2 regions of the Mycobacterium sp. SA01 genome follow, and region 2 is predicted to be linked to the other one. Evidence: predicted binding sites of a transcription regulator. Region 2 holds the regulator's gene; the other holds the start of a gene.
The links. The regulator LexA, encoded in region 2, represses DNA repair genes until DNA is damaged. The targets are predictions, from matches to a motif close to CGAACANNTGTTCG.

Region 1 (4,168 bases), 220 kb from region 2:
ATGCCGCTGACCGAGATCGGCACTGCCGCCGGCTCGGCGCTCACCGAACTGGTGCATGCAGCCGATGCCGCGATGTACGACGCCAAGCGGGCAGGCGGAAATCAGACCCGGCACCGGGTCACGACGAGCACCACGTAGTCGTTGGGACCAGTGCCCGCGGACGTCAGACGAGCGCGATCACCAACAGCACGACCGCGATCAACGGGAACGCCCCCTGAGTGACCGCAGCCCGCGCCTTGTCCGGCGCGGAAGCCAGCAGCACTGCCGCCGCGGCGAGCATCGAACCGACACCAGCGAACACCAGAGCAGCGCCGATCCCGGTGTGCCCCAACGTGATTGCGACGATACCCACGATGCTGACGATCGCCAGGAACAGGTTGTAGAAGCCCTGGTTGAGCGCCATCAATTTGGTGGTCTCGGCTTCTTCGGCGGTGGTGCCGAACGTCTTACGGGTGCGCGGCGACGTCCAGGTCAGCGACTCCATCGTGAAGATGTAGACGTGCAGCAGCGCGGCAAGACCGGCGAAAACCAAGGCGGCGATGATCATCGGCGCTCCCATCACTCGAACAGGCCGGACTGACCGAGCCCGCTGGCTCGCGGTGGTGCAACCATACCGAGGTGGGTCCACGCCAGTGGCGTCGCCACCCGCCCGCGGGGAGTCCGCGCGATCATCCCGGCGCGGACCAGGAAGGGCTCGCACACCTCTTCGACCGTGGTGGCTTCCTCCCCCACCGCGACGGCCAGGGTGGACACCCCGACCGGGCCGCCGCCGAAGCTCCGGGTGAGCGCCGAGAGCACCGCGCGATCCAGCCGGTCCAAGCCGAGTTCGTCGACGTCATAAACGGCCAGCGCGGCTTTGGCGATATCGCGGGTGATCACCCCGTCGGCGCGCACCTCGGCGTAGTCGCGCACCCGGCGCAGCAGGCGGTTGGCGATGCGGGGCGTGCCCCGCGAGCGGCGGGCGATCTCGGAGCCGGCCTCGGAGCCCAGTTCGATGCCGAGGATCCCGGCCGAGCGGGCCAACACCCGTTCCAGTTCCGGCGGTTCGTAGAAGTCCATGTGCGCGGTGAACCCGAAGCGATCGCGCAGCGGGCCGGTCAGCGCACCGGAGCGGGTGGTCGCGCCGACCAGGGTGAACGGCGCCACCTCCAACGGAATCGACGTCGCCCCAGGGCCTTTCCCGACGACGACGTCGACCCGGAAATCCTCCATCGCCAGGTACAGCATCTCCTCGGCGGGCCGGGCGATGCGATGGATCTCGTCGATGAACAGCACGTCGCCCTCGACCAGGTTGGACAGCATCGCGGCGAGGTCACCGGCGCGTTCCAGAGCCGGACCGGACGTCACCCGCAACGCGGAGCCCAGCTCGGCGGCGATGATCATCGCCAGCGACGTCTTGCCCAGCCCCGGCGGCCCGGACAACAGAATGTGATCCGGTGTGCCGCCCCGGTTCTTGGCGCCCTCGAGCACCAGCTGCAGCTGCTCGCGTACCCGCGGCTGGCCGATGAACTCCCCCAGCGACCGGGGCCGCAGGCTGGCGTCGACATCTCCTTCGCCGACGGTCAGCGCCGGCGACACGTCGCGGTCGACTGCCTCGCCGTCCTCGTCTTCGTCGAACCTGCTCACTTGGTCTTCCCCAGTAGCGACAACGCCGCACGCAATGCCGTGGAGGTGTTGGCTTCACTGTCGGCCGCCAGCACCTTGTCGGTGGCCTCCTCGGCCTGCTTGAGCGCAAAGCCAAGTCCGACAAGGGCTTCCACGACCGGAGTGCGCACCGCGTGCCCGGTGGCCGCGGCGATGCCCGCACCGCCGGCGACCGCGCCGATCTTGTCCCGCAGTTCCAGCACCATCCGTTCGGCGCCACGCTTGCCGATGCCGGGCACCCGGGTCAAGGCCGTCACGTCGCCGTCGGCCAGCGCCTGACGAAGCGCGGTCGCGTCATAGACCGCCAGTGTCGCCAACGCGATCTTGGGGCCGACGCCGGACACCCCGAGCAGGGTCGAGAACAGGTCGCGGGCATCGGAGTCGGCGAAGCCGTACAGGGTCTGGGAGTCCTCACGGACGATCATCGCGGTGATCAGCCTGGCCTCGCTGCCGCGGCGCAGCGTCGCGAGCGTCGACGGGGTGGCCATCACCTTGTAGCCGACACCGCCGGCCTCGATCACGACGTGATCGAGCGCGATGTCGAGGACTTCGCCGCGCACCGAGGCGATCATGTCGCTGCCTTGAGCGCGCGGGCCGACTTCAGCCGGGCCTGGTAGGCCCGCTTCTGTTCGGCGGCCATCGCCTCGGCCTGCGCCATGCGGGCGATCATCGGGGCGCGCCAGCAGTGGCAGATCGCCAGGGCCAGTGCGTCGGCGGCGTCGGCCGGGGTCGGTTTCTGCTGCAACTGCAGGATGCGGGTGACCATCGTGGTGACCTGGGCCTTGTCGGCGCGGCCATTCCCGGTGACGGCCGCCTTGACCTCACTGGGGGTGTGGAAATGCACGTCGATGCCGCGGCGGGCGGCGGCCAGCGCGATCACACCGCCGGCCTGCGCGGTGCCCATCGCGGTGTTGGCGTTCTGGTTGGCGAACACCCGCTCGATCGCCACCACGTCGGGCTGATGGGTGTCCATCCAATGGTCGACGGTGTCGCTGATGGTCAGCAGCCGACGCTGCAACGGCTCGTCGGACGGCGTACGCACCACGTCGACGTCCAGCGCGATGACCTGGCGGCCACCCCGACTCTCGATCACCGAGAGCCCGCAGCGCGTCAACCCAGGGTCGACTCCCATCACCCGCACGGATCGCCTTCCGACTACGAACAGCTGTTCGATCACAGTAGCGGGCCGGGCGGACAGCACCGGTCAGGACACGCGGTCTCCCGCGCGTGGTTATGGTCGGTCCATGGGCGGCCCCGACGCATTCCATCCCGACCTGTCCGGAACCGAGCCGGTGCGCAACCGGGTGCGCCACGTCCGGGCCGGCGACCTCGACGGCGGCACCGGTCAGACCGACGGCATGCAGCGCTTCGCCGCGATCAGCGGAGCGTCGGTCGGGTCGGAGAAGCTGTGGATGGGCGAGACCCACGTCGGGCCCGGCGTCGCGTCGGCCAACCATCACCATGGCGAGTCGGAAACCGCGATCTTCGTGCGCAGCGGGCACCCGCAGTTCGTCTTCCACGACGGTGTCGACGAGGTGCGGATCAGTACCGAGCCGGGCGACTACATCTTCGTGCCGCCACATCTGCCGCACCGCGAGGAGAACCCGGACCCGGACGAGCCGGCCGTCGTCGTGATCTCGCGCAGCACACAGGAGGCGATCGTGGTCAATCTGGAGCGGCTGTATCCGCTGCAGTGACGAACTCGGTCAGCGTCCCCTCCCGCGCCGACCGGGCGATCTCCGCCACCCGTGCGCGGGAACGCTTCCAGCCCTTCACCCGCTCACGGCCGACCTCGGTCCCGTCGCGCGTGATGATGATCGTCCACGGCACGCCGACGAACTTGGCCAGCAGCCAGAACGGCCACATCACCATGAACGGCAGCACGACCAGGAAGATCAGCGCGTCGAGGGTGGCGAAGCCGGTCTCCCACGGGATCGTCTTCCACCACCAGCGACGTACCGACCAGGTGGATCCGTCAGGGTCGGTCTCCGTCAGCTGAGACATCGTCACCTCCGATTCATTGCCCGCAGCGTACGGTTCTGAACATGGCGACGGGCGGCTCCCGCACAGTACGAAGTTTCTGCCGGGTGTGCCCGTCGGTGTGCGGCATCCTCGTCGAGATCGAGGACGATCAGGTGGTGGCCGTCCACGGCGACCGGGACAATCCCTTCTCCGGCGGCTACACCTGCCTGAAGGGCCGCGCGCTGCCGCTGATCCACCACCATCCGGACCGGCTCGAGCGGCCGATGATGCGCGGCGGCGGACAGCTGGCCGAAACCAGCTGGGAGGCTTGCCTCGACGACCTCGGCGCCCGGTTGCGAGACATCATCGCCGAGCACGGTCCGGCAGCGGTCGCCGTCAACTTCGGCACCGGCATCGGGATGGACGCCGCCGGCTATCGCACCGCCGAGGCGCTGCACCGCGCTATCGGCACTCCCGCGAAATTCAGTCCACTGACGATCGACGGCACCGCCAAGGTCCTGGTCGCGGAGCTGATGGGCGGCTCCGCCGGCCTCACCGGGCG
Region 2 (4,168 bases):
CGGGGTCGCCTACGACGACGAGCGCACGGTGATCCGGGTTCGGGCCGAGTGGTCGCCGGAGTTCGCCATTCATGACCTGGACTCGGTGGACGAACTGCTGGCCGCCGACCCGGACGACTACTCCGACGACGCGGAGCATTACCTGTGGGCGTGGCTGGATCGCGACGGCGGGCACATCCGGTCGCGGATGTTCGCCGCCGATCTCGGAGTGCCCGAGGACGAGGCCACCGGATCCGCGGCGGCACGGGTGACCGATTACCTGAGCCGCGACCTGACGATCACCCAGGGCAAGGGATCGCAGATCTTCACGACGTGGGACGCGCAAGGGTGGGTGCTGATTGCCGGCAGAGTGGTCAGCGACGGTGTGCGACAGCTCGATTGAGCTCAGCCGGAGGTGCCGACGGCCCGGTGGGCGCGCAGCGCCTCGATCTCACGCTCGAAGTCCTCGGCTGAGCTGAACGAGCGGTACACCGACGCGAATCGCAGATAGGCGACCTCGTCGAGTTCACGTAGCGGGCCCAGGATGGCGAGTCCGACCTCGTGGCTGGGGATCTCGGGCGAGCCGGCCGCCCGCACGGTGTCCTCCACTTGCTGGGCCAACAGATTGAGCGCGTCGTCATCGACATCGCGGCCCTGGCAGGCCCGGCGAACGCCACTGACGACCTTTTCCCGGCTGAACGGCTCGGTGACGCCGCTGCGCTTCACCACCGCCAGCACCGCGGTCTCCACAGTGGTGAACCGCCGGCCGCACTCCGGACAGGAGCGGCGACGCCGGATGGCCTGGCCCTCGTCGGTCTCGCGGGAATCGACAACACGGGAGTCCGGGTTGCGGCAGAACGGACAGTGCATGACCGCTCCTTCGCTCAGTGGCCCGATACGTCGAACCACTGAGAGCCTACCTGCGCCGTCCGCGGGAGCGGCTGCGGCCAACACGGCCGTCAGCCGATCGGCGCGATCAGCGTCTGCCCGGCGTCCAGCGACGCCGACTCGAGCTTGTTCAAATCGCGGATGCGTTGCACCACCTGTCCGGCGGGCGCATCCGGCGCGACCCGTCCGGCCAGCTGCTGCAGCGTCTCCCCTGCCTGAACCTGGACGACGGCGAGCTGGTCCGGCATCTGCTCGGTGGCCGCGGGCGCGGCGCTGAAGTGGCCGACCATACCGAGCCAGAGGGTGATCAATGCGGCCACTCCCGCCAGCGCGATCGTGACCGCAGTGCTGACCGGCCTGCGGGTGTGCGGTGCTCGGGAGACCGCGACCCCCGTGCCCCGGTACCGCATCGGCGTGATGGCCGGCCGTGCCGGGTGCGGCCGGTGGGCACGAACGCCGGCCGGACGGCGCCGAGCAGGAGAAACAGGCGCGCCGGCCGTCCGCCGGTACACCGGTGCCGAGATGTAAACCTGTCGATCATCGATGACTGTCACGTCCGTGTCCTTCCTTCAGGGCCGCCCCGGTTCGCTCTTGTGTTCGAAATATACTCGATCATCCGTTCGAAAACCGAACATGTGAGCGAGCGTGTTCGAAGAATAAATCCGACCACCGACAAGTTCTGCTCCGCCGGCCACCGAGAACACCGAATCGCGACACGGTCGAACAAATGTTTGAATTTTGACGCGGGCCCGGCTAGATTCGGCCCTATGAGCGAGCGCAGTGAGACATCCGGGCTGACCGAGCGGCAGCGCACCATCCTCGACGTGATCCGCGCCTCCGTCACCAGCCGCGGCTATCCCCCCAGCATCCGTGAGATCGGCGACGCCGTCGGCCTCACATCCACGTCATCGGTGGCTCACCAGCTGCGCACCCTGGAGCGCAAGGGCTATCTACGCCGCGATGCCAACCGGCCGCGTGCGGTGGACGTGCGCGGAGCCGACGACGCGGTGAGCCACGTGCGCACCGAGGTTGCCGGTTCGGACGCGCTCCCCGAACCGACGTTCGTGCCGGTGCTCGGACGCATCGCCGCCGGCGGCCCGATCCTCGCCGAGGAAGCCGTCGAGGACGTGTTCCCGCTACCGCGCGAGTTGGTCGGCGACGGGTCGCTGTTCCTGCTCAAGGTCGTCGGTGAGTCCATGATCGACGCGGCGATCTGCGACGGCGACTGGGTCGTGGTCCGTCAGCAGAACGTCGCCGACAACGGCGACATCGTCGCGGCGATGATCGACGGCGAGGCAACGGTGAAGACGTTCAAGCGCACCAGCGGCCAGGTGTGGCTGATGCCGCACAACCCGGCGTTCGACCCCATTCCCGGTAACGACGCCGCGATCCTCGGCAAGGTCGTGACCGTTCTCCGCAAGGTCTAGCGGACCGGGGCGAAAGCCTCACTCCGCCTTGTGGAAACCATTCGCCTGCGCGAGTTCCTCACTGGCGAACCACACTTCGGGCACGGTGTGGTCGTACAGCGCCGAGTCCGGGGTGTAGTACAGCCCCGAATGTGTGTTGGCCTTGACCACATAGCCCTCGGGAGCCTGATACGGATCCGAGAGCGGAAGGTGGATCGCCGGACGATGGGCTGCCGCTTCGGCGTGCACGTCGGACTGCAGGACTTCCGCCGGCTGCGTGGAGTCTTCCTCGATGTCGACGACGTCGGACTCGACGATCTCCTCCGGTGCCGGCTCGGGCTCCAGTGGGGGCTCGGGCTCGGGCTCGGCAGCGCGCCGACGCCGCGGCGTGCCGAGCTCTCCCATGTCGAGCCGCCACATCGATTGCGACTCCCCGAGATTCACCGCCGCATGGCGGCCTGAATCGCTCGACTCGTCGTCCTCGATCTCCTCGACCTCGGCGTACTCGAGTTCCGCCGGCACCTCGTCGGCTTCGTCTGCCTCGTACCCGCCGGTTTCGGCGGCCTCGGCGGGGATGCGGGTCGGCGTGGTGTCGATGGAGTCCTCGTCGCCGTCGAATACGTCCTCGGATCCGGGTTGCGACTTCTCGTCTTCGGTGGGCGCCCAGCCGAACCCCGGCGCGGCGGCGACCTGCGGAACGCCGCCGTCGGGGTAGGTCGAGAAGCGCGACGCGGCCGCGGCATCAGCCTCGCCGGTGACCTCACTGGGCCAATGATCGTCGTCGTAGTCCGAGTCGTCGAAGTCGTCGTCGATCTCCTCGCCACCGCTGCGGCGGCGCTGCAGCCACAGCACGCCCAGGCCGATCACGGCCAGCAGCAACAGGACCGGGACGATGATCAGCAGCCACCACCAGTGGAAGGTGAAACCGTTGCCGGACTTGCTGCCCGCCTGGCCGGCCTGCGGCCCGGCGGCCGGAACCTGAACACCGGACAGCGAACCGGCGAGTTCCGGCGGTTTGGTCGTGAACGTGTTGCTGGCCTTGTTCCAGGAGATCTCGCCGCCGCTGAACTTCTGTGTCACGGTGTCGCCGTTGACGCTCTGCTCGCCGGTCGGTACACCGAGCTTGCCGGTGGCACCGCCCAGCTTGGTCCAGGCGGCGTTGATCGCACCGCGCACCACGATGGCACCGTTGTCGGGAGTCCAGAAGATCACCGGTTTATCGGCGGCGCTGAAAGCGCTGACCCGGCTGTTGGGCGCGCCGCCGTCCGCTTCGGTTCCGGTCGGCAGTCCCAGGTCTCCGGTCGGGCCGCCCTGCGCCTCGTACTTGGCCAGGATCGCGCCCGTGACCGCATGCGCGCCGGTGGCCGGGGAGTAGAAGATCTTGCCGCCCGCGTAATCCTGCGCGGCGCCGTCGGTGCCGATCGCCTGCTGCGGTCCTTGGCGGGCGCCGAGCGGTCCCGCGAGCCCCCCTGCGGCCCGCCACGCCTGGTTGATCGCGGTCGTCGCGTCGCTGGGCACCTCGACGCCGGCCAAGTTGGCCGCGAGCTCGGGTGGCACGGTGGTGAACGTCTTCGCGGCGGTGTCGTAGGAGATCTCGCCGCCGGTGAACTTCTGGCTGATCACCGTACCGTCGAAGGTCTCTTCCCCGGTGGGGACGCCCATCGTGCCCGCCGAGCCGCCGAGCTTGTCCCACGCGGCGTTGATCGCGCCGCGTACCACCCACGCGCCGGTGGCCGGTGTCCAGAAAATGGCCGGCTTGTCGCTGGCACTGAACGTGCTGACCTGGCTGTCCGGCCCAACCAGACCCGCGACCGCGTCGATGGTCGGGAATCCGAGGTCGCTGTCGGCTGCACCGCCGAGCGCCTCGTACTTGTCCAGGACGGCCCCGAAGAGCA

Region 1: ruvC (crossover junction endodeoxyribonuclease RuvC) is a predicted target of LexA. The motif match lies at 2,803-2,816, and genes of this name have one in related genera.

Annotation. Positions count from the first base shown of each region.
Region 1 is NZ_JBGGNO010000018.1:10,690-14,857, forward strand. It holds gene AB4879_RS13015 (diguanylate cyclase domain-containing protein) at 1-138, shown strand, start outside; gene AB4879_RS13020 (DUF1304 domain-containing protein) at 164-547, opposite strand; gene ruvB (Holliday junction branch migration DNA helicase RuvB) at 559-1,626, opposite strand; gene ruvA (Holliday junction branch migration protein RuvA) at 1,623-2,216, opposite strand; gene ruvC (crossover junction endodeoxyribonuclease RuvC) at 2,213-2,785, opposite strand; gene AB4879_RS13040 (cupin domain-containing protein) at 2,889-3,341, shown strand; gene AB4879_RS13045 (hypothetical protein) at 3,310-3,648, opposite strand; gene AB4879_RS13050 (molybdopterin-dependent oxidoreductase) at 3,690-4,168, shown strand, end outside.
Region 2 is NZ_JBGGNO010000018.1:235,422-239,589, forward strand. It holds gene AB4879_RS14120 (PhzF family phenazine biosynthesis protein) at 1-382, shown strand, start outside; gene nrdR (transcriptional regulator NrdR) at 385-849, opposite strand; gene AB4879_RS14130 (LysM peptidoglycan-binding domain-containing protein) at 939-1,421, opposite strand; gene lexA (transcriptional repressor LexA) at 1,635-2,294, shown strand; gene AB4879_RS14140 (LGFP repeat-containing protein) at 2,313-4,168, opposite strand, start outside.